Regions from separate parts of the Paenibacillus sp. Y412MC10 genome, predicted to be linked through region 1. Evidence: a T-box and tRNA genes for the amino acid it is inferred to sense, from the RefSeq annotation. Region 1 holds a T-box; the other holds one or more tRNA genes.

Region 1 (14,492 bases):
TGAACCTGCAAATAGGGGATAAGCTTTGCCTTGGCGCGTTTGCCTCCGCAATTCCTCCTGCAGCCGCTCTTGTGATATCGGAATATCCAGGGCATAATCGTTCAGTAGATCGTCATTGGACAATGCCAGGGTTTCTACCCAGCCTGCGTGGTGGGGATCGGCCGCGTCCGCCTGAACGGCTGCGCCGCCTTCCTTGATGACCGAGCTCATCTCGCAAATATGTTCGTCAAGCAGATGGCGTATCATCGCATAAACCTTCCGGTAGTCGGCGCCCATTCGATCGATTTTGTTCATGAACAATAGGGTGGGTATCTTTTGTTCCTTCAATGTCTGCATGAGCACCCGGGTTTGGGACTGTACGCCTTCGACGGCGGAAATGACCAGAATGACGCCATCCAGTACGCTAAGCGAATGCTCGACCTCCGAGATGAAGTCGGCATGGCCGGGCGTATCGATGAGATTGACTTTCAGATCGCCCAGCATGAACGATACCGCGGCGGATTTGATCGTAATGCCCCGTCTCCGCTCAATGTCCAATGAATCCGTGGTCGTATTGCCATGGTCCACCGAGCCTGCTTGTTCAATAATCCCGGCCTTAAATAGAATTTGCTCCGTCAGCGTAGTTTTACCGGCATCAACATGGGCCAAAACTCCAATGTTCAATATGTTCTTCATATATCGTAACCCTCATTCGTTTCATCATTTGTAGTCCTTTCGGTTGGATGTCGTTGTGACATTGCCGCATAGATATCGCCTCCATGTAGAATAAAGTTACTTCTAGTTTATCCATTGGGAAGTGAACGGAATATGGAATAAATGCTTATAATCATTCATTATCTTGCACGGTACCTGACAACGTGCTGCGTCCTGTTTGGATTTACATATTTATTACCGTGAAATATCGCCCGAGTTGAATTAGGATAGAGGCATAAACCATGTTGAAGGAGTCTTGCATTTGATATCACTTCATGTCATAGATAAAGATAATTGGGAGGATTGCATCCGCCTTAAACCCAAACCTGAACAGGAGAAATGGATTGCCCCTAATCTATATTCCATAGCGGAAGCTCAATTTATGGAGGGTTTCGAAACGAGAGCCATTTTCCATGATGATGAAATGATCGGATTTGTTATGTACGGACTGCACCTGCACGATGACAACTATTGGATATACCGATTTATGATCGACGGCAAATTTCAGGGAATGCATTATGCCAAGCCTGCGATTCGCCTGGTTCTTGATGAGATTCGGCATTCGCCGAATCGTACGGACGATGTTATGCTGTGTTACAAACCCGGGAACGAGCGTGCAAAAAGGCTCTATACCCAAATCGGGTTTACGGAAGCCGGTTATGCTCCCTGGGGAGATGTGATGGCTAAATATAATTTTGTATAATATAGACGTTCATAATAAAACCGTGCGTTCTGCCATAACTTATGGCGGACCTATAAAAGGGGAAGGGAGGGGACTGCGATTCGAACCTTAGCGATAAGCGACATTCATGGCTGCTATGATGAATTCAATCGGTTATTGTCCGAAGTGCGGTATCATCCCGCACAGGATAAGCTGGTCCTGCTTGGGGATTATGTGGATCGCGGATCAAAAAGCAAAGAAGTGATTGAACAGGTGATGGGGATGCGGGATTCCGGCGTCATCACCCTCCGCGGGAATCATGATCAAATGATGCTGGATGCCATTCTGCTGGATACGGACGAAGTGAATTCACGCTGGATTCGCAATGGTGCGCGAAATACGATTGAAAGTTATTGCGGCGCCGATTTTTTTGATGGCGATATGGATCGCTCCAGATACAATGAAGGCAAAGCCTATATAAAAGGGCAATATGAGCATCATCTATCATTTCTCGATACACTGCCCCTGTATTATGAAACAGACACCCACATATTCGTGCATGCCGGAATCAATCCGGGCGTGGAAGACTGGAAGCAGCAGCCTCCACATGATTTCATCTGGATACGGGAACCATTCTTCAATTATCCCACCGGCATCAACAAAACCGTGGTATTCGGGCATACCCCGGCCGTCAACTTGCATGACTCGGAGCATATTTGGTTCTGTGGCGATGGGGACAAAATCGGCATCGATGGAGCATGCGTATACGGTAAGCAGTTGAACTGCCTGGAAATCACGGAACAACTGGAATACCGAACGTATTTTGTCCGGTCCGTGCCTGCGGAGTGATAGGAAGAGTATGTTATTCTATCATTAAAGCCATGGTTTAACAGACATAATAGGAGGATCAGTCCATGTTGATGATGAACGAAAAGATAAAAGCGCGCGAAGTCGAGCTTACCGGCTTGAACGGCGAGGAGTTGGGCGTCGTCTCCAGGGAAGAGGCGCTTGCCCTGGCTAAGCGTCACAAAGCCGATTTGGTGTGCACCTCGTTGTTCAGCAGCCCGCCGCCATGCAAGCTCGTAAGCCGCGGCCAAGCGAAGCAGGAGGCGGTTAAAGCGAAGCAGCAGGTTTCGGGCGGTCCGATCAAAGTCAAGGAATTCCGCCTGTCCGTACATATCGAAGAGCATGATTACGACACCAAGCTCTCGCAGGTGCATAAGCTGCTGGCAGCGGGCAAAGCCGTCCAGCCGGTCATACGCATCCAGGGCAAGGAAGGCGAAGCGGCCCGTAAGCTGCTTGAACGACTCGTTCAAGATCTGGCCGGGGTGGGCAAGAAGGAAACGGGCATTCAGGTCAGCGGCAAACAGGCTGCGGTGAAGCTGCTGCCGGTATAATCTTGCGGAACGTCTTACAAGAGCGTTTCATTATTGGTGACGTACAGCGGTTTACTTTTTGAGTTTCTGGTGATATTATGGATCAAATTATAAACGCCATGAAGAGAAGAGTAAATGAACAGGAATCCCCACAGAGAGCTCCGGTATGCTGAAAAGGAGCGGGAAGCCCTTCATTGAACCAAGCCTCCGAGCGGCGCATCGGAACTTATCGATAAGGGATGGTGCGACAGGAGCTCCTGTTACAGAGCTAGGGTATAAGCGATCGCGTGATGGCCGTACCCGATAAGGCTGGTATCGAGAGATATCGGCAAACCGGGGTGGCACCGCGAAACGAATCTCGTCCCCAAGACTTATGTCTTGGAGACGGGATTTTTTGTTTTATACGGCATTGCGGCAGTAAAAAAACATAAGGAGGATTCGATTATGAGCAACGACAACAACAAGGAAGCGGAAAAGGCGGATTTTTTGACCAGGATGATCAAGGAGGATGTGGAGAACAACGTATATCACAGGCCGGTGGCTACGCGGTTCCCGCCAGAGCCCAACGGTTATCTGCACATCGGCAGCGCCTATGCAATCCACATTAACCATGCCATCGCCAGCCGGTTTAACGGGACATTCAATCTTCGGTTCGACGATACGAATCCGCTGAAGGAAGACATGAAATACGTGGATGCGATCCGGGAGGATATCGAGTGGCTCGGACTGAAGCCGGGCGTTTATTTCGGATCGGATTATGCGCATCAAATCGCTGAGGCAGCAAGGAAACTCATCACCAAGGGGAAGGCATATGTCTGTGATCTCACGCCGGAACAAATGACGGAATACCGGGGGACGCTGACCGAAGCCGGCATGAACAGCCCGTTTCGAGAGCGCAGCATCGAGGAGAATTTATCGTTATTCGAACAAATGCTGGCAGGGGTATTCCGAACGTCCGCGAAAGTGCTCCGGGCCAAAATCGATATGTCTTCGCCCAACATGAATCTGAGAGATCCTGTCTTATACCGGATTATTCATGCCGAGCATTATCGTACGGGAACTACGTGGTGCGTGTACCCGATGTATGATTTTGCCCATCCGATCCAGGATTGGATTGAAGGAATCACTCATTCGCTGTGCTCTGCCGAATTTAAAGAGCATCGACCGCTGTACGAATGGGTGCTGGCCGAGCTGGAAGTGACGGAGCCCCCGAAGCAGCGGGAGTTTGGCAGATTGAACATCTCCGGATACGTAACAAGCAAGCGATACCTGAGGGAACTCGTCGAGGGAGGTTTTGTGGACGGGTGGGATGACCCCAGACTGCCTACGTTGAAAGGACTTCGGCGACGGGGGGTGACTCCCGAGGGAATCCGGCATTTCCTGGACGAACTTGGCGTGATTCGCGGCAACAGCATGGTGGATTCGGCGATGCTCGACCATTTCATCCGTCAGGACTTGAAGGATCGGTGCCGCAATGCGATGGCGGTCATGAACCCGCTGAAGGTGATCATTACGAATGTTCCGGAAGATCGCACCGAGATGCTGAGCATACCGAATCATGAACATGACGAAGTGCTAGGGATGCGGGAGGTTCCTTTTTCACGGGAGCTATACATCGAACGGGAGGACTTCATGGAGGAGCCGGAACCCGGATTTCATCGGTTATCGCCCGGCAAGGAAGTGCGCCTGAAAGGCGCCTACTTCATCAAATGCGAGCATGTCGTGAAAGACCCGGCAACGGGGGACATCATGGAAATTCACTGCACATATGATCCACTGACGAAGAGCGGCAGCGGATTCAAAGGGCGCAAGGTGAAATCCACGCTGCACTGGGTCTCAGCGAAGCATGGGATTCCGGCGGAGCTTCGCTTGTACGATACATTATTGAAGGAATCGGCCGAGTTGTTGGAATCGGATAATATCTGGGCGGATCTCCTGAACCCCGATTCGTTGATTCGGATCAAAGACGCCATACTGGAGCCCTCCATGAAGGAAGCGGCCATGAACCGAACGTACCAATTTATCAGACACGGCTATTTCTGCTTGGATTCCAAGCATGCAACAGAGCATAGGCTGGTGTTTAACCGGGTCGTTTCGTTGAAGGATTCATGGAAGAAGACCGGCAAGAATTAATGGATACGATCAAGGGGCTGCGATCGTCGGGTACGGACACTCAGACAGCACAAAAAAGCCGGCAGCGAGTGGCTGCCGGAGAATCCTTTGCGAAGGTCTTGATCAATGATCCTGTGTATGCTGCTATTCATGGGACGTTAAGCCGTCCAATGTGCCGGCCGGGATAAGGATGAGGGAAGCCGGGTGTTTGCGTCTCCCTTCGCCGCGTTAACCTGGAATTGAGTAAGGAAGAGGCTGTTCGTTAAATTAGCTCCCCTTAGGTCCGCATCCCGGAAATCGGCCCCGATCAAATCCGCGGCCCGCAGATCGGCTCCTCTGAGGTCCGCCGCAATGAGGTAAGCTCCTCTCAGATTGGCGTATCGAAGGTCAGCTCCTTTAAGCTTTGCTCCCATGAGATCGGCACCACGGCCCCCGATCTTCCGACGCACGGGCGGCCCTTTATGCTTCTGTCGCGCATCGTCCCGCACAAGCTTACTGGTTCGAAGAAGCAGCTGGTTCACTTCGGCGCGATGAGCTGCCACATCCAGCCGTAACAGGGATGCGGCTGGAAGCTGGGTCAACCTCCTCGTCGCTTCCAGCGACGACCTAAGATCAGAATGTATGCCATGCGCCGGCTGCAAACTCAGCGCTTCGTTCAGGTACCATAACAGCTCGTGAAGCTGTCGCATAATCGGAAATACGTCGAACATTTCTTTGGCCGTCTCAGGGGCCTGCCGCCAGTCGCGTCCGTTATAGGTAACCTGTGAAACCATTTGTCCCGCGCCGAAGCATTCATAAACGGTGCATCCCCGCATGCCTCGCTGCCGCAGGCTGTTGTGCACGCCGCATCGGAAGTCGGATTGCAGATGGCGGCAAGGAGTCCCGCCGTCTTTGTCGATGGCAAAATCGGTGGAGGAAGCGAAAGGCAAAGCGACGCAGCATAATCCAAAGCAGCGTTCGCAATCCGATTGCAGTTGAATTCGGCCCTGTTCATCAGGGTTGTGTTCTTGTCTGTCTAGCATGTGTAGAGGAGCTCCTTCCGGTCATAGAAACGTCAATAAATGACTCATTATAGTTATATTTTAAATCAAAATAAGGATAGAGTCATAGATGCAATGTTGGTTTTAACTGTTTTATACCTTAAGAATGCGTGAGAGCCCGATCTGCGCATCCATCGTTTAGTCTGCCAAGGAAATTTAGGCAGCTTTTTGTGCATGATCGATGAAAAGCCAACAGATAGTATATAATGAAATTCGTGTCTTCGGACAGGCTTGATGTGGAATCCCGTTCATTTCAGGACATATGTCCTTTCCTGCGTCCGGTGAGATCACTTTTAATAGTATACAGATCTATAGATGAAGGAGTATGTATCGTGAGAGGAATTTTATTTGCATTCATTGGCGGTGCCTGCATTACGCTGCAAGGTGTAGCCAATGCACGGATCAGCCAGGATATGGGGACGTGGCAAGCCGCCGCGGTCACGCAGCTGACCGGGTTTTTGATGGCATTGGTCATTCTGCTGTTCGTCCGGGACGGCAGCAGGCAAGGCTTCGGGCAAGTGAAGCCGCTGTATCTGATCGGCGGAGCGTTGGGCGCGCCCATCATATTCAGCGAGGTGACGGCGATTCAGAACATCGGTGTTACATTAACGATATCTGCGTTATTAATCGCCCAGTTATTCTTGACGTTCCTGATTGACAGCAACGGATGGTTCGGCGTGGCGAAGAAGAGAATGAGTTTGCCTCAATTCATCGGGATTGGGATGATGATTGCCGGAGTCGTGATTATCAAATTATGATGCGGATAATAAGGGGCCTTTAGACGGGTGATGGGGAAAGGAGACAGGGACGTGAAGGAAATTCATGATGCCGAGCTCATGCAGGATTTTTTGTTAAGCAACCAAATCAATTCCATATTTCCCGATGGGCTAAGGCCTTATTTGGTGTTATATCATTTTGACCACGGCGACATCATCTGTACGCAAGGCGAGCCTGCCGAGATGCTGTACGTCCTGGTTGAAGGGAAAATTAAAATCTTCACGACATCCGCGGAAGGCAAGGCGCTGGTCCTTTCATTCAAAAACCCGCTCGAGGTGATTGGAGACATCGAATACGTTCAGGGAAATCCGATGATCAATACGGTGCAGGCCGTGTCGCCCGTCTACATGATCGGCGTGCATTATCGCTGGCTTCGCAAATACGGGCAGGAGCATCCGCCGCTGCTTCAATTTTTGCTGCGGATCATCACGCGGAAATTTTATATCAAATCCAATTTCTTGAGTTTTAATTTACTGCACCCGGTTGAGGTGCGACTGGCCAGTTATTTACTGTCCGTTTCGGAGGAAGCGTCGGGCACGTTTGTCATGAGCGACCCGGCCGCATACCATCTGACGGATGTCGCGAATCTGCTCGGAACCAGTTATCGGCATTTAAACCGGGTGATCCAGAAATTCAGCCATGAAGGACTGATCGTGCGTCGCAAAGGTTCCATTCTGATTAAAGATCGGGAAGCGTTGATGAGTGTAGCCGGCGGCAATATCTACGAAGAATGACGATGGTGAAAGAAACCGTAAGGGAGATAGAGCATGGTAGCAGGATTGGTATTAGCGCTGATCGCGGGTTCGTTGGTTAGCTTGCAGAACATTTTCAACAACAGGGTGAATGAAAAAACAGGCTCCTGGTCTACAACGACGTTGGTGCTAGGCATGGGCTTTGTGGCTTCGTTCGTCATGAGTCTTGCCGTAGAGGGAAAAGGGACATTCGACATTCAAAACATGGAGCCTTGGTACTGGATCAGCGGAATGATCGGAGTCGGGGTCGTGATCTGTTTGGTACAAGCGACAAGGCTGCTTGGTGCTACATTCGCGATTTCGATCGTTATGACCTCGCAGCTCGGCTTCGCGCTGCTGTGGGACTCCTTGGGCTGGTTGGGTCTGGAGAAGGTCCCGTTTACGAGCAATCAGTTGATCGGTGTTCTTGTGATTGTCGGGGGCATACTAGTATTTAAGTTAGGCGGTAAACAGGAGCAGCAAGAGACGGCATAGCCATCAGCAAACGAAGAATGAGGGAGGAATCCATATGATAACGGAAATTGATAAAATCGCTTGGATCCACATCGTGGATGGACGCATGCTGTGCGCACGTTCCAAAGGCAAGGACACGTATTACCTGCCCGGAGGAAAGCGGGAACCGGGAGAATCCGATATCGAAACCCTGGTTCGGGAAATTGAGGAGGAGCTGTCCGTTCGCATCAAACCGGAGTCCGCGGCGAATGCAGGGAGCTTCCGCGCTTCCGCCCACGGTAAATCGGAGGGCGTTCGGGTAACGATGTCCTGTTACACGGCTGAATATGAAGGGAAGATAAACCCGGCTTCGGAGATTGAAGAGCTGGCATGGCTCACGTATAAGGATCGGGGACGGGTCTCCGAGGTCAGCCAGATGATTTTTGATCATTTACATGAACTGAAAAAGCTGGCGGATTAGCCCTCAGGGAACATCATCTTGCATCCGGGCTGCCAATTTGACGGGCGCTTTCGATATTCATGCTCGCCCTGACAGCAGGCCCAAGTGAATACAGCCATGCAACAAAGAAAGACGCTCCGAGGGGAGCGTCTTTTGTATTTGGAACAAATGTTCGTTTTATGGGTCATCTAAATTGAAAATCACTATATTCGGCTTTGATATTATTAGTATAACTCAGCGTTAAATATAAGTCTATATTTTGCCAGGAAAATGCCCTATAGTTTGTAATACCCGGCCGGGAGAGAAACTGCATCGCCAAATGTTTAACTTGTGTTGTTTGGACGGAAAGAGGGAGTTATATGCCAATTCGATTATGGAATACCAATTTAAAAGTTCGATTGTTCGGTGAAGCGCTGTTCAATATGCTGTTTTGGATGTATTTCCCTTTCATAACGGTTTATTTCGGCGCTGCTCTAGGCAATCATATTGCGGGAATCCTGATGACGGTTCCTCCGATATTCAGCATCGTCGGCAGCCTGCTCGGCGGCGCCTTGGCCGATCGGCTGGGACGACGCCCCGTCATGCTGCTTGGCGCCTCGCTGCAAACGGTCATGTTTGCGCTGTTCGCGCTGTCGCCTTCGCACTGGACCGATTATGCCGCATTTATCGGCATCGGATTCGGGGGAGCCATCTACAGGCCGGCCAGTTCGGCGATGGTAGCGGATTTGGTTCCCGTTCAAGAACGACGGCAGGTATTCGCAACGTTTACGACGGCGAACAACCTAGGGGCCGTGCTTGGCCCGGCGCTTGGCGCCATTTTCTTTTTTCAGTATCGGCAAGAGCTCCTGTGGTCATGTTCATTCGTATTGCTGGTCTATTTCATCGCGATTTACTTCATTGTTCAGGAAACCTTACCGGCTTCAGCGAACGATCCGGAGCGATCTGATTCGATCCTTCAGGTGTTTAAGGCGCAGTGGAAGGGATACGGCATCATTTTTCGGGATAAAGTGTTTCTGATATACATACTGGCAGGGATATTTGCCCTTGTGACCATCATGCAGCTGGACCTGTATTTGGCGGTATATGTCATCGATTATGTGCCATCCCAGACGCTGTTCTCCTGGAACGGTCATTCGCTAATATTATCGAGCACGGAGATTCTTGGGTGGGTACTGGGCCTTAACGGGCTCCTGTTCGTTCTATTTATTCTTCCGGTCACCAAGTGGTTTCGGAACTGGAAGGAGCGTGACGTATTCGTTCTTTCTTCCTTGCTATCCGGTGTAGGCACGTTTGCGCTCGGGCTGAACACCAACATCTGGTTTTTATTCTTCGTAACCATTATTTTTACTTTCGGGGAAATTGTCCGCTCGCCGGTAACGCAAAGTTTTATCAGCCATTATGCGCCGGAGCATGCAAGAGGACAGTATATGGGAGCTGACAGTTTGCAATTTACGGTAGGAAGATTGCTGGCGCCGGTGACGGTATTTCTGTCAGCTTGGGTACCGCCGATGGGCGTATTCGGCATCATACTGTTATCGGCCTTGATCAGCACGGTGTTGTACATTCTGCTATTTCGAATGTATGTAGAAAAAAGGCATAGCTAGCGGACGCTTGAATGGATCGTATAACGAAAGGGCCAAGCCGGGTTGGGACGCAACCGGCTTGGTTTTTTACTTTTTCATTCGAGGCTCGACGTGGAGGTTTGGAAAAATGTTGTATTTTAATATTTACAAACCGCCGGTCGGTATATATAATGGAGTTACAAATTCACGGAAGGTTGGTGAAGGCCATGATACCGTTTATAGCCATGTTCGTGTCGCTTCTTTTGTTTCGGGTACTGGGCTTTGCAGGTTGGGAGTATACGAATGATTGGGTTATTTCGCTCAGGTTTGCGGTTGCGGTCATGTTCCTGATTACGGCTTCTGCCCATTGGGGAAAACGCCGAGCCGATCTGATCGCGATGGTCCCGCCGGGGATCCCTAATGCCGCGTTTGTCGTTAGCGTCACAGGGGTGCTGGAGATTGCGGGAGCTATTCTGATCCTTATTCCGGCCACGGCCGCCTTCGCCTCTTCAGGCCTGGCTCTTATGCTGCTGGCCATGTTTCCGGCCAATGTGTACGCTGCAAAACACCGATTGCCGCTCGACGGCAAGCCGGCCACTCCGATCGGACCGAGAACGCTGATGCAAATCGTATTCCTGGCGGCGGTCATCATGGCGGGATGGCTTCCGCCTCAGGGGTAACCAACCATCATCAAGGAGGATAACAGATGAAGCAGGAAGAACGACGAGAGCAGACCAAGCGAATACTGCTTGAAGCCACGGAAGAACTGATACGTGAGCAGGGCGCAAGCCAAACCACGCTCAATGACATCATGAAGCGTTCCGGCTTGTCCAAGGGAGCTATTTTTCATTATGTTTCAAGCAAGGATGAGCTGTTTGTCCTCGTGTTAAGAGCAAAGCTTGCCGAACAGAACGAGCAGTTCATGAACGAGGTGAACAAGCAAGGGGACATGAAACAGTTTGACGGGCCGATGAATGCCATAACAAGCGGCATGTCGAGACTGGAAAGCAGGGACGATGTCAGCAACCTGATCTTGATGTACCTGATCGGCAAAAGCGATCAGCCGGAAATTGCCGACATTGTGGCTGGCTTCTACAGGGAAGCGACGGCCACTTCCAAGGAATGGATTGTTACGGGCCAGGAAGCCGGCGTCATAACGAAATCCATCGATGCGGAACGGACGGCGGAGCTGTTCGAGCTGTTGTCTTTCGGATTGCGGATGCGGGGGCTTATCGGCGTAACAAGCGATGTATTCAGCACGAAGGAATATTCGGATTTCATCATCGATATATTGCGGCCCGGACATCGGAAGGAGGGGGATGACTGATGACGTTATGGCTATTTCTTCACATCTCCGGATGCGTATTGTTTCTGGGCAATATCGTCACGGCGGCATTCTGGAAGGTGCGGGCGGACCTGAAAGGGGATCCTGCAGAGATCCATCACACGGTAAAAAATGTCATGTTAGCCGATGCCGTGTTCACGCTTCCCAGCCTGCTGCTGATCATCGTTTCAGGCATGGTGATGGCCGTGCAAGCCGGATATGGAATGAGCGGGATGAGCTGGCTTACGGCTTCCTTGGTTTTGTTCGGCGTTACGGGAATTTTGTGGGCGGGCATATTGATTCCTCTGCAAAAAGGAATGATTCGGCATAGTTTGCAGTCCGTAAAGGATGGAGGGATTTCAGCAAGTTATAAGCGAGTTTCAACGTATTGGGCGGTAGGCGGGACGATAGCAACACTGCTGCCGTTCGTTATTTTATACCTCATGGTGAGTAAACCATTCTGAACGATAATGACGATCTGATCGCTAAACCGCGATCGGGTCGTTTTTAGTTAACGGTCCGTAACGAAACATGTCGCGTGAAGCGCCGTCTCCCTCTCGCGTTAGCGCATATTTGACAATCGTCTGCATACGATTAGGCGAGAAAGCTTGCGAATAGGGAGGAAAACTTCATGTCCGTTTATGATCCGCAGCTGGTTCAGATGGTTAAGGCTTATCTGCCAAACGGCGCGGAAATTGTACACATGGGTCATACTGCCAAACATGCTGCCGTCATAACCGCCGATGTCACGGGAGATAAGGTGCCTGAAATCATTGGAGTCTATCGATTGGATGAAGCATTGTATCTATTTGTGCTGTTTTATCGAAATGATGGTTACGAAGTCGTTGCCAATGTCATGGGACAGGGGTATGGGGTTACTTTACTGACGGCAGCTCCCGTGTTAAACCCTAGCCTGAACCATGTGATCGTAGGTTGGCAGCTCGGCTCTATCTGGTCCAAATTGTCGATCTACGCATGGACTCCGGAGGGATATAAGGATATCGCGCCTGCTGACGTGAATTTCAGTTATATCGATATCGTGGATCTGCCCGGTCCGGCGGGCTCGGATGGTCTTGCTGAAATCGCGTTATGGATCCACGATACGGGGGAAGCGTATCGAGTCGAAGTGGTCAGGTGGGACCGAGGAACGTTAGTGTCTGCAACGGATGCTTACCCTTATTATTTTCCTGCCGTCGTTCAGTATTACGAGAGATTGACGCACGAACATCCGGATTACGCTTATTATTGGTACTACTTGGCAGACGCGCAATACCGGGCAGGGATGCCGGAGGCCGCGCTTGTGTCGGTCCGTAAAGCACTTGAGTTCGCAGAGCCTTACCCTTCACGCGAGATTCTGTTTGAGCTTGAGAGCCGGATCAAGGAAATGCTGGCAAGCAGGGGGCAATCGCAGACCCTGGGCCGCTTATATCCGGCATCCGTGAAAACAACGAGCGGAACAAAGTGGGGATACATTGACCGTAGCGGCAGCATGGTCATTCAACCCAAGTATGAGGATGCTCAGGATTTCCAGGACAATGGCCTTGCAGTTGTTGGCGCAGACGGCCTTTATGGGCTCATCGACCGGTTCGCCCGTTTCGTCGTGAAGCCCAAGTATCAATCCATCAGTCCATTCTTGGAACATCGAGCGACCGTGATCGATCGTCAAGGCTTTCAGATGATCAACGAACAAGGGAAAGTGCTGACAAGGCAGAGTTATCCGTATATCGCGGGGCTTAGCGAAGGAAGAGCCGTTTTCGATGTCACCGATTCCGGCGGCGGAGATGGCGCAAACAGCCGATACGGCTACCTCGATGCCGAGGGTCAGGAGGCGATCCCTGCGCAGTATGAGGAAGCGAATGATTTTGCAGGCGGCAAAGCCGTTGTGAAAGTAAAAGAAAATCTGTATGCCCTCATCGATCCCCAGGGACGCCAATTCGCCACCTATCCGTTCGCTTACGTTGGACCGCTAGGTGAGGGCATGCTGGCCTTCCAGAAGGAAAGCGCCGGGAAGTACGGATATATCGATGAACAGGGGAACGTTGTCATCCCGCCGGCTTACACTTCGGCATTTCCTTTCCATCGAGGCAGAGCTATCGTTAATACGTCTGAAGATTACCGATCAAAGTATGGCGTCATTAATGTACGAGGGAAATGGGTCATCCAGCCGGAGTATAACGACATCCGGGATTTGAAGGAAGACCGGTTTGCGCTCGGTCGTGCGATTGATCCGGAACAGCCGTATATTGGATCCATCTATGCCATCGCAGATTGGGACGGAAGGAAGCTGTCCGATTATGTATATCGTGACGTTCTTGAATTCAAGCATGGTTTGGCCTCGGTATATGATGCAATGCAGACGTATTTCATCGATCGATCAGGCCAACCGGCGCCGGGATATCCCCGCGTGAACGGCAGCGGTTCATTTACGCTGGAACCAGGCGGCTTGATAAAGGCCATGGTCGATCAGAGGCTGTCGTATCTGGATCGGTCGGGCCGCGTCATATGGAAGCAGAATACCGTAATTCCGTTACACCCTCCTTATCAGGTCGTAGAGGAGAAGTATAAACCCAATCCGGATTACTTAGTTTATTATCCTCAGATCGAGGGAATGCGGGATCGGGCTGCCGAGCAAGCGGTTAATAACAAGCTTAAAGACATGTCTCAAGTAAAGTTTATTCCGGCGGACCAGCTGTTGGAATATGCTTATACAGGCGATTTTGACGTCATTTTCTACAAGGAGCAGCTGCTTGTACTCGAGCTGAACGGTTATCATTATCCCTTCGGTGCCGCGCATGGCATGCCGACCCGAACCTTTGCCTTGATTAACCTGGGGAACGGCAGCATGTATTCGCTGAAGGATTTGTTTAAGCCAGGCAGCGATTATGTGCAGGAGCTCAGCCGGATCGTCGGCAAGCAGATCAAGGAAGATCCTCAGTATTCGTACGTGTTCCCGGACAGTTATACGGGAATCGCTCCCGACCAGTCCTTCTATGTGAAGGATCATGCGATTCATCTGGTGTTTGCGCCTTATGAGATCGCTCCTTACGCGGCGGGTTTTCCGACATTCACCATTCCGTTCGCACAGATCCGGGATATCATCAATACCGAAGGTGAATTCTGGAAGGCGTTCCATTCCTGACATTTCATTCAGCGCGCCGCTTTCGAGGACAAAAGCCGTGCCTGGCCTTTTCATAAGACCGAACAAGGTTTAGAATAGATGAATATTGCCCGATTGATTACAACATAGAAAGGACCTTCATGGTGGTAACATTTTTTCTTCTTATTATTTATCTTGCCTTCATT
Region 2 (14,492 bases), 3.5 Mb from region 1:
CCACCTGCGTCTCCGGACCCTGCCGAGCCGGAGACCGGACAAGTTGACGGAGATCACCTGGATGAAACTGAGAATCCAAGCGATCCCGTCACTTCCGAGGAGATCAATCCGGATGATGTTCAACAAGACCATAGCGGAAGCAGCGAAAGCGCCGCATCCGGTCAGATCACGAAGGTGCCGGTCATTCAGGTGGAATCGATCGAGTAAGTTATTGAATCTTTAATCACTTTAATATCTTGAATCCTTCTAAACATGACAAAAGGCTTCGCCCCTAATCACCAGGGGCGAAGCCTTTTCATTAATAAATTCAAGCGAGATGAATCCTAAATTTCATTAACAGAACAACTAGAGCAGAGATCTTAATTGCCCGCTCCTGCCTTACTCCACCGTCACGCTCTTCGCCAGGTTGCGCGGCTTATCCACGTCGTTGCCACGGGCAAGCGATGCGTAGTAGGCAAGCAGCTGCAGCGGTACGACAGACAAAGCTGCCGTCAAGATCGGCAAGGTCTTCGGAATGGCAAAGGCTTGATCCACGGATTTCAGCAGGCCGGCCACATGCTCTTCATGCGTAATGGCCATCACTTCCGCGCCGCGGGCCTTCACTTCCTTGATATTGCTTACCGTTTTTTCAAGAACGGTTTCTTGGGTTGCCAAGGCAATGACCGGAATTCCCTCTTCTATCAGGGCAAGCGTACCATGCTTCAGTTCGCCGGCAGCATAAGCCTCGGAGTGAATGTAAGAGATCTCCTTCAGCTTGAGGGAGCCTTCCTGAGCTACGGCGTAGTCTTGGCCGCGGCCGATGAAGAACAGGTTCTCATGCTCAGCAATCTGCTCGGCATATCCCTTGATCGATTCCGCGTTGGTCAGCATGGACTCTACCTGTTCAGGCAGTGCTTCCATCGCTGCAATCACTTCAGCAACGGCGTCTTCTGTCATCGTACCGCGCACTTGAGCCAGGTACAGACCAAACAGATAGAACGCAATCAACTGCGAGGTGTAAGCCTTCGTGGAGGCTACCGCAATCTCCGGACCAGCCAGGGTGCCAAGCACATCGTTGGCTTCACGGGCAATCGAGCTGCCTACCACGTTCGTGATGGCCAGAACATGAGCGCCATGGCTTTGCGCTTCACGAAGCGCAGCCAAGGTATCTGCCGTCTCGCCGGATTGGCTCACAACGATGACAAGGGTTTCCGGCGTAACGATCGGCGAGCGGTAACGGTACTCGGACGCCACGTCATTTTCGACCGGAATGCGTACCATCTCTTCGATCACGCTGCGTCCCACCAGCCCTGCATGGTAAGCCGTACCGCAGGCGACGATCTGAACATTGCGAATGTTCTTGATCTGTTCCTGTGTCAGCTTCAGCTCAGGCAGAACGACTTTACGTCCGCTCTCATCCACACGGCCCAGCATCGTATCCCGGTATGCTTTTGGCTGCTCGTGGATCTCCTTCAGCATGAAATGATCGAATCCGCCTTTTTCCGCTGTAACGGCATCCCAGTCGACACGAATCATTTCCCGAGAAATAAAGTTCCCCTCAATGGTCATTAATTCGACAGCATCTGCCGTCAGCAGGGCCATCTCTCCATCGTTGAGAATATAAACGTTACGCGTATATTTCAAAATAGCCGGAATATCAGAACCGATGAAGTTCTCTCCTTCGCCAAGACCGATAATAAGCGGGCTTGCTTGACGCACAGCCATTAATCGATCCGGCTCATACTCGGTCAATACGCCAAGGGCAAATGCGCCTCTCATGTAAGAGATCGCCTTCTGCACGGCCTTAACGATATCTCCGTCATATTCTCGCGCAATGAGATGGGAAATAACTTCCGTATCGGTCTCGGAAGCAAACTGGTGTCCTTGACTGATCAGCTCTTCCTTCAGCTCCAGATAGTTCTCAACGATCCCGTTATGAACAACGGAGAACTTCTGGCTTTCGTCCGTATGCGGATGCGAATTCACGTCCGATGGACGGCCATGGGTTGCCCAGCGGGTATGACCGATACCTGCGGTCCCTACCAGGGGTGCAGACTCCAGTCGCTCCTCCAGATTGGCAAGACGTCCTTGTGCCTTCGCAACGCGCAGGCCTTCATTCGTAAAGACGGCAATCCCTGCTGAATCGTATCCACGATACTCAAGCTTTCTCAATCCCTCGATCAACACCGCTTGCGTTTTCTGATTTCCAATATATCCGACAATACCACACATTGTATGATTCCTCCGTTCGATTTCCCTATAATAGTTAGGCGGAAATAGAACACGGCAGCATCTGTGCGGCATCAGGAAAGAAGAATGATCTATTCAATTATCAACGTTCAAGAAACTCAGCAGTTCGTTAGGCTGTTTAGTTGAACAGACATGAATGCACTCTTCTTCCACCGCGCTGCCCTGTTCTAGATCGCACATTCATGTTTTGTATATAAGTGATGAATACGCATCTGCGAATACGTTGTAAGAACGGTCGCCCATTCCTTTTCCGTTATCCGCTTACGGTTGATGCATAACCGAGAGGTCCCCGCCGAATAATCCGAACACCTCTACCTCGTCAACTTGCGTTCTGCCGTTTGGTTATCCTTAGCATGGCTATAACCAATCCCCGCGCAGGTACAAGCTCTGGCGCTTATAAAGCTTGAAGTAACCTCACGATCCTCGCTTTCTATTCTTGAATGACATCCTTTATTATATTCATGCCCTATCACTTTGGCAACTCGGCTGGTTCCTGACAATGCCAAGCCCTACCTAGGATGAACCCCATGAATGACACCGAATGGCCTATTTTCGCAAGCGATGCCGGACAAGCACCTCTTTGCAGGCAGGACAGGGGGTGTTGCGCTTTCATTCGACCGGCATTCTGGAAAACAGCGGGCCAGTGAACCGAAACTTCATAGTTCACTGGCCCTGACAGAAATTAGTCTGCTTTCCTTAAAAAATACACCCTTAGTCTTACGCCAATTCCCGCTTCACCACGTCTGCAATCTGTGTTACATAACGGTCAAGCTCATCTTTGTCCGGGCCTTCCGCCATGACGCGAATGAGGGATTCCGTTCCCGATGGGCGCACCAGGACACGACCGTTATCCCCCAGAATGCCTTCAACTTCAGCAATCGCAGACTCGATAACGGTATTGCCTTGGTACTTGCTCTTATCGCCAACGCGGACATTAACGAGTACTTGCGGATACTTACGCATGCTGCTCTTCAGCTCATGCAGTGGCTTGCCGGAGGCTACCAGCGTATCCACCAATTGAATCCCGGTCAGAATGCCGTCTCCTGTGGTGTTGTGGTCCAGGAAAATGACATGTCCCGACTGCTCGCCGCCCAGGTTGTATCCGCCGCGGCGCATTTCTTCCATGACGTAGCGGTCGCCGACTGCCGTTTTTGCCGTCTTCAGCTTCAGGCTGTCGCATGCTTTATAGAAACCGATGTTGCTCATCACGGTCGAAACGATCGTACCTTCCTTCAGCTTGCCGGCACGGTTCATGGCATCCCCGCAAATGCACAGGATGAAATCGCCGTCCACTTCCTCGCCTTTAGCATCGATGGCAATCAGGCGATCCGCATCTCCGTCAAAGGCCAGTCCGAGGTCAGCGCCATGCTGGAGTACGGCCTCAACGAGTTTCTCCGGGTGAGTCGATCCGCAGTGATCATTGATATTCAGGCCATTCGGCTCAGCGCCGATGGTGATCACATCCGCACCCAATTCACGGAACAGTTTCGGAGCGAGCTCATACGCAGCCCCGTTTGCACAGTCCAGCACGATTTTCAGGCCGTCGAACCGGTTGCTGATCGTCGTTTTCAAATATTCCAGGTATTTATACTTAGATTCGTTATCTACCAGCAATTCACCTAAATCAGCCCCGATCGGTCGCGGCAGATTGTCGGTTTCCGCATCCATCAGCTCTTCAATCTTGAGCTCGGTTTCATCCGACAGCTTGAAGCCGTCGCCACCGAAGAACTTGATGCCGTTATCCTGCACCGGGTTATGCGAAGCCGAGATCATAACGCCCGCATCAGCCTTCAAAAGTCTTGTAATATAAGCCACCGCCGGCGTACTTACGACGCCAAGGCGAATGACGTGTGCGCCAATGGACAGCAGGCCTGCAACCAGAGCCGACTCCAGCATAGCGCCGGATACCCGGGTATCCATCCCGATGATAACGGTTGGCTTCTCTTTATCGCCCGTAAGCACATAGCCGCCGCAGCGGCCGATGCTGTAAGCCATTTCCGCCGTCAATTCTTGATTCGCAACCCCTCTTACTCCATCTGTACCAAAATATTTCCCCATGTTTTATATACTCCTTTATCTACTCTTCGATATTATCCATCATTGGATGTTTCTGTGCCCGTTGTTCCATCGCTTGATCCGTCTCCCGGCGGATGTGATGGGTTTTCTCCTGACCCGGAGTTATCCGTGCCCTCATTCGCGGGAGGCGTCTCTGGATCCTCCCCTTGATCATTGCCCGTCCCTGTTCCGGTTCCAGTGCCCGTTCCCGTCCCCGGTACATCAGGCTTGTCTTTGTCGGTTCCCTCGTTGTTCGAAGTACCCGGGTTCGTTGTCACGGGTTTCGAATTATCCTTGAGCTCTATCTTTATCACAGGGCGATCCTGGTCCGTGCGGTTGATGAAATTAGGCAGCGTAATCTGCAGCGGAATTTCATGAACGCCGGCTTTCAAGCCGGTCGCGTTCGCTTCAACTCCAATATCCGTTGGCTCCAGACTATTAAGCAAGTCAGGCGCACCGGTGAGCGTCAGGGAGATCGTCTTCGTCTTTGGATCCGTAATGACGGCATCCAGGCCGGAGGCGACACCTTTTAACGTGATCGGAATGCCGGTAATCTCCCGTTCTCCATGCGATACAGCCGTAACTTCAACCGTTACAGAGCTCGGCTCGATTTTCTCAAAACCTTCAGGCGGCGTCAAGTCGGCCGTAAGCACTGTTGTTCCCGAATTTCTAACTTCTCCCAGATTGATGGCGGCTTCGATATAGGTCTCAGCTCCTGCCAGTACCTCTTTGCTGCCGAACAGCTTCACTTCTTTGACCTTCTGTTCTACCTTGGATAAGACAAACCCTTCCGGCAGCCTTCCGGTATATTGAAGCTCCAGCGGCAAGGTGACAAATGCAGGCTCAATCGGTACTTCAGCCGCTACCGTAGCAGGCTCAATGACCGCATCCTCCATTTCGGCGCCTTCTTTATCATATGCTGTTAGCTTGACTCGTTTCTCCGTAATCTTCTCTTTGGCTCCATCAAGCTCCACGTTACCTTTGACCTGCCCTAAATTTGCCATCGACGATTCCGGCAGGGTAACCGTGACTTGCCTTGGGTCAATCAGCACGGGCGTTCCGGCCCGGTAATCTTTAGCAGGCTCGCCCTTCGTGCCAATACTTACCGTCACGGATTTCGACACTCTCGGCTCTACGGTCACCGTAACAACGGATGGTTCCATCGATACCATCTCCACGCCGCTTGGGATGGAGTAGGTCAGGGGAAGTGTGTGCGTACCCGGTTCTTTGACGTTGCTCAGATCGAGTTTTACTTTATATTCGTCGGTCAAAAGCGAAATATTGGATTTCTTCCCCCGCACCTCGAGATTCACGCGATCTTGATCAATGCCGGTTAGCACATATTCGCCGTCATCAAATCCATAGGTTTGAATCTTAACGCCTTCAATGATCTTGGTATCATAAAAGGTCGTGGGCGGTGCGGGCGTGCCGCTGTCCATATGAACCATTGCCCATAACAGAATGCTGACAGCGAGTGCAATGAGCTTGCTTGCCGTGTTGTTCTTGATCCATTTATCCATTGCTGCCGTCCCCCTTCCGTTTCCAGAAGAACGTGCGTTTCTCCTTGATGGACGCGGCAGGTCTGAGCTCCTCATACAATTTCGATATCAGAGACTCTTCCTTAATATCCCGAACCACTTGTCCATTTAAGGCCAGCGATACTTGCCCAGTCTCCTCGGATACGACAACCGAAATCGCATCCCCCACTTCACTGATTCCGATAGCGGCACGGTGCCGCGTCCCCAGTTCCTTACTGATGAAAGGATTCTCCGATAGCGGTAAATAACAGCCAGCGGCCGCGATTTGGCCGTTCTGAATAATGACGGCTCCGTCATGGAGAGGCGTATTCGGTATAAAAATGTTGATGAACAATTCCGAGCTGATCACCGATCCCATCGGAATTCCCGATTCTACGTATTCATTTAGGCCTGTCGTTCGCTCAAACACGATCAGCGCCCCGATTTTGCGCCGCGACAAATAATTAACCGCCTTAATGGTTTCGCTGATTAACTTATTCGTTTCCTCGTCAATATCCGCGGTCCGCCCGAACAGCTTGCCTCGGCCGAGCTGCTCCAGACCGCGTCTGAGCTCAGGCTGGAAGATAATAAAGATCGCCAGCACCCCAAAGGTAAAGATCTGGTTCATCAGCCACTTGAGCGTATACAGATCAAACCAGGTGCTCAGCGCCCAGATGACCACCAGCACCAAAATTCCTTTGAGCAGCTGGACCGCCCGCGTGCCGCGGACGAGCAGAATCATCTGGTATATTATATAAGTAACGATAAGGATATCGATGATATCTTTAATGGATTCACCCCAGGTCATATCTGTGAAATACTCCACCATACAGCAACCCCCGTCATTTCCTTTAAGTGCGGGCCCAAAAAATCCGGTTCCTTCGAAGATGAACGCCCTGGTTTGAAACCGAGCCTGCTTTCCATCATCCTTCTAATCACGCGGAGATTCTTGAACATCCTCTTTAATAACGCATGAGACTATATATGTAGTATGTACTCTACACTCTCTAGGTTATAACGTTAATCTTTCCGATGCAAGCGGACTCCCTCCGCTTTCCATGCAAATCCGCATAAAATCAACAAAAGAAGCGCCGTCTTTTCACTGAAAAGAGGCGCCTTTGCTTCGTAATTGCGGTTTTCACCTAGCGGTAAGCGGCATCTGTAAACAGAGTGGAGATCTTATACCATATCCAATCCATGGCTCTATCTATATCCTTCACTTGACCCGCTATATGCGCGGTGGAAGCCTGAAATAATTCTCCGTCGATAACGGTCACATTGCCATTAACCTGACCGTAAACCTTAGTCTTTCCGTTCTCGACCGTAATATCTCCCGTGATGATCTGATCCGGTGGAATAATGACCGTATCCCCTTCAATCACCAGCTTTTCGAATTCATCGCTCTTTACAACCAGCTGAGTGTCCTGACTCCAGAAACTGATCGTGCTAAAGAGCATGACGACCAAAAACAAAGCTGCAGCCGTGATCGCAGGATGATTCTTAACCCATTTGACCCAAGCTTTTTGTTTCTTGGGCTGCGGCAGCATGCCCATTATACGTTCCGTTAAATCATCGGATGGCTTGGTCGCATGATGAGTTAAGGAAAAAAGAAGCATATCGGTATGCTCCAGCTTCTCGAAGTAATTCCGACAGTCAGCACAATCCAGCAAATGCTTCTGCAATTCTAGCTGCTGCGGGTCGGACAAGTCATTATCCAGATAATCATGCATCAAAGAGACGGCTAATTTGCAATCCATTTGTGAGCCAATCCTTTCATTCAATCTCTTTGCTGGGTCTATCCCCCTAGGGGCATAAGACTTGCTTATTGTTCATACGTGCCGGAATCGGGGATGTTTCAACTTTTTTAAAAGAAAATCAGAAAAAAATTACGGGCACTGACTCTCTGATTTCCGCAAGAAAAAAAGCGCCCTTAAACGCGGTCTCTCTTCCTCAAAGAACGGCGATAGGCGTTTTTTCCTCACAATTTGTACTCTAATTTTTTCCGCAAAAATTCGCGTCCGCGATGTACGCGCGTTTTGATCGTTGTTACAGGCAGGTCCAAAATCTCGCTGATCTCTTGCAGGGATAAATCCTGGATGTACCTTAAAATCATAATGGTCTTGTACTTAGCAGGAAGTCCGTCAATGGCCTGATGGATAATGCGCTGCGTTTCCGATAGCAGCATCTCGCTCTCAGGCGTACGGTTATCGCTTGGGATCAGGGAGTAGCCGTCCATACCTTCGCTTTCGTTCAGGTCGGCGTCCAACGAGAAAGAAGGCTTGCGCTTGCGCAGCCGATCAATGCTAAGATTCGTGCCAATTCGGTATATCCAAGTTGAGAACTTCTGGTTCTCGTCATATCGGTCAAGGTTCTTGTAAACACGCAAAAAAGTCTCTTGTACGACATCCTCGGCCTCATGGCGGTTGCTCAGCATCCGGTAAGCCAAATGAAAAATCTTGTCTTTATAAAGCTCTACGATTTCGGCAAATGCCCTTTGGTCCCCTTTTCGGGCCAGTTTTGCCAGTCTTACATCCAAATTGTCCACCATAATTCCCCCAGAATGGTCTGATGGGTAACGTCTAAAAACGCATCATTCAAATCGTAATTCAACTGTTTCTAAAAATCAACAATAATTCAAAAAGAATCCCATTCGTGTATCAAAGACAATTCACCTGCAGCCGATACATTAATCATTAGGACGCAAGCTGCGCATAGATGAAAAAAACGAGGTCCCTCTAGGGAACCTCGCCTTATACTATCCCTTTCAAACAGCTTTAGCTTCTGCAGGGATCAGCCTGTATTGCGAAGCCCGGCGGCAATGCCGTTGATGGTCAGCAGTACTTCCCGAAGCAGATCCGGATCATCCTGCTCCTGCTCCCTTAGTTCACGCAGCTCGTTAAGCAGTTGAACCTGCAGATAGCTGAGCGGATCCACGTAAGGGTTGCGGAGTCTTATCGATTCCTGCAGAACCGGCTGGTTATCCAGAATATCCTGTTGTCCTGTAATCTTAAGAACCAGCTCTTTCGTCAATTTGAATTCTTCCTGAATCAGACCGAAGATGCGCTCGCGTGCTTGATCATCCTTCGTCATCAAGGAATACTCCTTGGCGATGATCAGATCTGCCTTGGCAAGTGCCATCTGAAGGGTATCGATCAGGGACGTAAAGAACGGATAGCTCGTGTACATCTGTTGAAGCACCTTCATATTCTCTTCCTTGCCTTGGTAGAAGCTCTGTAAGCCCGTACCAGCCGCGTACCATGCCGGAAGCAGGTAACGGCTCTGCGTCCATGCAAACACCCAAGGAATGGCTCTCAGGTCCTCGAAACGGTCGCTGTTCTTGCGCTTGGAAGGCCGGGAACCAATATTCAGCTCGCCCACCTCAGGAAGCGGCGTGGATTCCTTGAAGAAAGTAAGGAAATCCGGATCGCGGAATATCAGATCCTGATATTTTTTCTGAGAAACGGCCGAAATGCTGGAGGAAATCACTTCCCACTCTTTTTCGGTCGATTCTTTTTCAGGGTAACGGGCATTCAGGGAAGCCGTAATCAGTGCTGAGGTCGCCTGATCCAAACTCCGGTAGGCAATGCCCTTCAAGGAGTAACGGGACGAAATAACCTCGCCCTGCTCCGTAATTTTGATGCCGCCTGCAATGGTCGATGCCGGCTGAGCCAAAATGCTGCGGTTCAGAGGCATACCGCCGCGTCCGAGCGATCCGCCGCGTCCATGGAAGTATTTTACCTTGATGCCGAATTCATTGGCTACGGCCGTAATCTCTTTGAGTGCTACCTGGAGCTCCCAGTTCGCCGTAATGGCTCCGCCGTCCTTGTTGCTGTCAGAGTAGCCCAGCATGATCTCCTGCAGTTCGTTCATGGCGCTCACCGCTTCACGGTAGATCGGCAGGCTGAAGAGCTTGCGCATGATATCCGGGGCGGCATGAAGATCGTCAATCGTCTCGAATAATGGCGCAGCCTGCAGCGTAGCGATTACGGAACCGTCGTTATCCTTCCGGAACAGCCCGACTTCTTTGGCAAATACCATCACTTCCAGAATGTCGCTTGCGCCCTCGGCCATACTGATCAAATAACTGGAGATGCATTTCACGCCGAATTCCTGCTGCGCACGGAAAACGGTACGGTATACTTCGAGGCATTCCTCGGTGCTGTCGCTATACTCCTGATAAGGCGTAGTCAACGGACGCGGATCGTTAAGCAAGTTATTGAGCAGTTCGATCTTCTCGTCTTCGCTCAATTGGGCGTAGTCCTGCGTCACGTTCATTTTCCGCAGAATTTCGGCCATGGCATTCTCATGCTCTTGGCTATGCTGTCTGATATCCAGCGTTGCGGTATGGAAACCAAACAACTCCGCCTGGCGAATCAGCTTTTGAATATAGGTGTCTGCAACATAGTCAGCAAAATGGAAACGCAGGCTTCGATCAATGATTTTCAAATCCTCGATGAATTCCTCGGGGGTCTGATAACGCTCGCCGCCCGTCATGTTCTCATCCAGAATGTGACTCATTTTAGCCAGCATATATACCAGTTTTACACGATAAGGCTCTTTCTCATTGTGCCAAATTTCCATCTTCTTCAGTGTTACATGCTCGCGGTCTTTTTCAATGGATTGAAGCAATTCATCCGAAACGTTAACGATTGACGAGCTGAAGCTCAGGTATTTCATGAATTCACGCAAAATCCGTTGGTACTCACGAATCGCCAGCTTCCGCTGCATTTCAAGCGTTCTCCATGTTACGTCCGCCGTCACTGAAGGATTTCCGTCCCGATCGCCACCGATCCACGAACCGAAACGCAAATAGGTTGGAACGTGCCAATGGTGACCCGGATAATATTTAGTTAGGCAGCGCTCCAGTTCTTGATAAACCTCTGGCAGAATGTGAAACAGGGTTTCGTGAAAATAATACATACCGTTTCTGACTTCATCCAGAACAGTAGGTTTACGGTCACGAAGCTCATCGGTTTGCCATAGCGTAATCACTTCATTCAGTAGTTTCTCCCGAAGCTGCTCCCGTTCGCGGAACGTCAGTGTCGGATTGTCCAGCTGCATCACATCGTCCGCTATCCGTTTATGGATATCCAGAATAGCCCGACGCATCGCTTCTGTTGGATGAGCGGTCATCACCAGCTCAAGGGATAGACTTTCGAGAATTTCTTGAACTTCTTCAAACGTAATATTGCGCTCTTTCAAATCCTGGACTGCACTTTCGATGGAACCTGGTTGAACACTTTCCCCGGCGGAACGCTCGTAATCGCGTTTACGCCGTATGCGATGATTCTGTTCGGCGATGTTAACCAATTGAAAGTAAATGGCAAACGCGCGAATCACCTGATGGCGAATGTCGGGTTCCAGCGTGCTGATGATCCTTTTGAAATCTGCAAACAATTCTGGCAAGAATACGGATCGCAACGATTTACTCGTTTCGCGAATTTTCTCAACTATATCTAAAAGCTCATTGCCTCCTTGATGGACAAGAACTTCTCCAAGAATATTGCCAAGGAACCGTACATCTCGCCGCAGCAGATTGTTGGAATTGCTTTTTGCGGTTACTGTAAGTTCAGTCATGCTACTCCTCCCATCTCAACCCGTTTCAGCAGTTTATCTATAGGACGTAACGCCTTCCTAACATCATACAATAAAAGCGAATGAAAATCTGCATTTTTCAGGCGAAAAAATTAGCCAAATCGACAAAACTCATGGTCATGTTATACCCATAGCCCACGGACATTAGTCCTATAAACCGTTGATACGACAAGCATTCTTTATTGCATTAACACTTCGCAGGATAGTCGTATGAATATGTAAAAAAAACATCACACACGGTGATGTCCTGCTTATGTATGGAGCGGGTGATGGGAATCGAACCCACGCTACCAGCTTGGAAGGCTGGAGTTCTACCATTGAACTACACCCGCATATCAACCCACAAAAGTGACGTTATGCTTCAAAGCATATTCGGTTACTTTTGCCGGGCCTCAATTCTTAAGCAAATCGGGATGACACGATTTGAACATGCGACCCCCTGGTCCCAAACCAGGTGCTCTACCAAGCTGAGCTACATCCCGATATTAATCTTTTTAAAAAATGGCACGCCCTGAGAGATTCGAACTCCCGACCTTTTGATTCGTAGTCAAACGCTCTATCCAGCTGAGCTAAGGGCGCAAATGGAGCGGACGACGGGAATCGAACCCGCGACCCTCGCCTTGGCAAGGCGATGCTCTACCGCTGAGCCACGTCCGCATTAATGGTGCGCGTGGAGGGACTTGAACCCCCACGTCAAAGACGCTAGATCCTAAGTCTAGTGCGTCTGCCAATTCCGCCACACGCGCACAAGATGAAACAATGGTGAGCCATGAAGGACTCGAACCTTCGACACCCTGATTAAAAGTCAGGTGCTCTACCAACTGAGCTAATGGCTCGCATTTCAGGCCACCGAAAATACTCGGAATCACCTTCAAAGCGTAACTTTACTATTTGGAGTAAAGTGGCTGGGGATATAGGATTCGAACCTATGCATGACGGAGTCAAAGTCCGTTGCCTTACCGCTTGGCTAATCCCCAAAATCGTTGAGTTACTTCTATCTTGCCGATTCTCGTTAGAATCATGCATGAAATGGTGGAGGCTGAGGGGATCGAACCCCCGACCCTCTGCTTGTAAGGCAGATGCTCTCCCAGCTGAGCTAAGCCTCCGTATAAACTCATGGGGTTCTCATCCCCTGATGCAATAAAATAGTGGTGACCCGTAGGGGATTCGAACCCCTGTTACCTCCGTGAAAGGGAGGTGTCTTAACCCCTTGACCAACGGGCCACATTTTCATGATGCATGTCCAAACCAAAAGCGAATCTGGAGCTTCCAACCGGGATCGAACCGGTGACCTCATCCTTACCATGGATGCACTCTACCTACTGAGCTATGGAAGCAAGTGGCTCCCCGAACAGGACTCGAACCTGTGACAACTCGATTAACAGTCGAGTGCTCTACCAACTGAGCTATCAGGGAATATGTACCGCTTGGCGACGTCCTACTCTCCCGGGACCCTTCGGTCCAAGTACCATCGGCGCTGGAAGGCTTAACGGTCGTGTTCGGTATGGGAACGCGTGGAACCCTTCCGCCATCGCCACCAAACGGTTCAGATGCTTGATCACCTGAAAACTAGATACGAAACGATATTTGCAGCACATTGAAATATATTTTGGATAAGCCCTCGACCGATTAGTATTGGTCAGCTCCATGCATTGCTGCACTTCCACCTCCAACCTATCTACCTCGTCGTCTTCAAGGGGTCTTACATACTGGGAAATCTCATCTTGAGGGGGGCTTCACGCTTAGATGCTTTCAGCGCTTATCCCGTCCGTACGTAGCTACCCAGCCATGCTCCTGGCGGAACAACTGGTGCACCAGCGGTACGTCCATCCCGGTCCTCTCGTACTAAGGACAGCTCCTCTCAAATTTCCTACGCCCACGACAGATAGGGACCGAACTGTCTCACGACGTTCTGAACCCAGCTCGCGTACCGCTTTAATGGGCGAACAGCCCAACCCTTGGGACCTACTTCAGCCCCAGGATGCGATGAGCCGACATCGAGGTGCCAAACCTCCCCGTCGATGTGGACTCTTGGGGGAGATAAGCCTGTTATCCCCAGGGTAGCTTTTATCCGTTGAGCGATGGCCCTTCCATGCGGTACCACCGGATCACTAAGCCCGACTTTCGTCCCTGCTCGACTTGTAGGTCTCGCAGTCAAGCTCCCTTATGCCTTTGCACTCTTCGAATGATTTCCAACCATTCTGAGGGAACCTTGGGGCGCCTCCGTTACTCTTTAGGAGGCGACCGCCCCAGTCAAACTGCCCGCCTGACACTGTCCCCGTACCGGATTACGGTACCAGGTTAGAACCTAGATACGATCAGGGTGGTATCCCAACGTCGCCTCCACACAAGCTGGCGCTCATGCTTCTTAGGCTCCCACCTATCCTGTACAGATCGTACCCAAATCCAATATCAAGCTGCAGTAAAGCTCCATGGGGTCTTTCCGTCTTGTCGCGGGTAACCTGCATCTTCACAGGTATTAAAATTTCACCGGATCTCTCGTTGAGACAGCGCCCAAGTCGTTACGCCATTCGTGCGGGTCAGAATTTACCTGACAAGGAATTTCGCTACCTTAGGACCGTTATAGTTACGGCCGCCGTTTACTGGGGCTTCGGTTCACAGCTTCGGGTTTAACCCCTAACCGCTCCCCTTAACCTTCCAGCACCGGGCAGGCGTCAGCCCGTATACTTCGCCTTACGGCTTCGCACAGACCTGTGTTTTTGCTAAACAGTCGCTTGGGCCTTTTCACTGCGGCCCCCTCGGGCTATTCACCCTACCGAGGCACCCCTTCTCCCGAAGTTACGGGGTCATTTTGCCGAGTTCCTTAACGAGAGTTCTTCCGCGCGCCTTAGAATTCTCTTCTCGCCTACCTGTGTCGGTTTGCGGTACGGGCACCTTCACCTGACTAGAGGCTTTTCTTGGCAGTGTGAGATCATGACCTTCGCTACTGTAATTTTCACTCCCCATCACAGCCCAGCCTTACGATGTGCGGATTTGCCTACACATCAGCCTCACTGCTTGGACGGACATCCATCAGTCCGCGTCACTACCCTCCTGCGTCACCCCATCGTTCATAACGGTTTACGGTGGTACAGG

Evidence for each region. The T-box of region 1 lies ahead of GYMC10_RS12785 (glutamine--tRNA ligase/YqeY domain fusion protein). A T-box ahead of a tRNA ligase gene usually reads a tRNA of that ligase, here a tRNA-Gln.
Region 2: it encodes a tRNA-Gln, which carries the amino acid that the T-box ahead of GYMC10_RS12785 (glutamine--tRNA ligase/YqeY domain fusion protein) is inferred to sense. The anticodon was not compared.

The regions. Positions count from the first base shown of each region.
Region 1 is NC_013406.1:2,905,298-2,919,789, forward strand. Features, by position in the region: gene GYMC10_RS12765 (elongation factor G) at 1-675, opposite strand, end outside; gene GYMC10_RS12770 (GNAT family N-acetyltransferase) at 956-1,396, shown strand; gene GYMC10_RS12775 (metallophosphoesterase family protein) at 1,490-2,203, shown strand; gene infC (translation initiation factor IF-3) at 2,269-2,751, shown strand; T-box leader at 2,841-3,099, shown strand; gene GYMC10_RS12785 (glutamine--tRNA ligase/YqeY domain fusion protein) at 3,175-4,863, shown strand; gene GYMC10_RS12790 (pentapeptide repeat-containing protein) at 5,001-5,864, opposite strand; gene GYMC10_RS12795 (DMT family transporter) at 6,215-6,640, shown strand; gene GYMC10_RS12800 (Crp/Fnr family transcriptional regulator) at 6,692-7,393, shown strand; gene GYMC10_RS12805 (DMT family transporter) at 7,427-7,885, shown strand; gene GYMC10_RS12810 (NUDIX hydrolase) at 7,920-8,324, shown strand; gene GYMC10_RS12815 (MDR family MFS transporter) at 8,663-9,907, shown strand; gene GYMC10_RS12820 (hypothetical protein) at 10,093-10,545, shown strand; gene GYMC10_RS12825 (TetR/AcrR family transcriptional regulator) at 10,572-11,192, shown strand; gene GYMC10_RS12830 (DUF2269 family protein) at 11,192-11,653, shown strand; gene GYMC10_RS12835 (WG repeat-containing protein) at 11,821-14,328, shown strand; gene GYMC10_RS12840 (MFS transporter) at 14,448-14,492, shown strand, end outside.
Region 2 is NC_013406.1:6,386,405-6,400,896, forward strand. Features, by position in the region: gene GYMC10_RS28195 (hypothetical protein) at 1-207, shown strand, start outside; gene glmS (glutamine--fructose-6-phosphate transaminase (isomerizing)) at 379-2,211, opposite strand; gene glmM (phosphoglucosamine mutase) at 2,947-4,287, opposite strand; gene GYMC10_RS28210 (YbbR-like domain-containing protein) at 4,320-5,804, opposite strand; gene cdaA (diadenylate cyclase CdaA) at 5,797-6,630, opposite strand; gene GYMC10_RS28220 (zf-HC2 domain-containing protein) at 6,944-7,558, opposite strand; gene sigW (RNA polymerase sigma factor SigW) at 7,780-8,349, opposite strand; gene ppc (phosphoenolpyruvate carboxylase) at 8,592-11,378, opposite strand; tRNA gene GYMC10_RS28235 (tRNA-Gly) at 11,655-11,728, opposite strand; tRNA gene GYMC10_RS28240 (tRNA-Pro) at 11,805-11,878, opposite strand; tRNA gene GYMC10_RS28245 (tRNA-Arg) at 11,899-11,975, opposite strand; tRNA gene GYMC10_RS28250 (tRNA-Gly) at 11,979-12,053, opposite strand; tRNA gene GYMC10_RS28255 (tRNA-Leu) at 12,059-12,142, opposite strand; tRNA gene GYMC10_RS28260 (tRNA-Lys) at 12,157-12,232, opposite strand; tRNA gene GYMC10_RS28265 (tRNA-Gln) at 12,299-12,373, opposite strand; tRNA gene GYMC10_RS28270 (tRNA-Val) at 12,427-12,502, opposite strand; tRNA gene GYMC10_RS28275 (tRNA-Glu) at 12,546-12,620, opposite strand; tRNA gene GYMC10_RS28280 (tRNA-Thr) at 12,658-12,733, opposite strand; tRNA gene GYMC10_RS28285 (tRNA-Asn) at 12,737-12,812, opposite strand; rRNA gene rrf (5S ribosomal RNA) at 12,822-12,938, opposite strand; rRNA gene GYMC10_RS28295 (23S ribosomal RNA) at 13,006-14,492, opposite strand, start outside.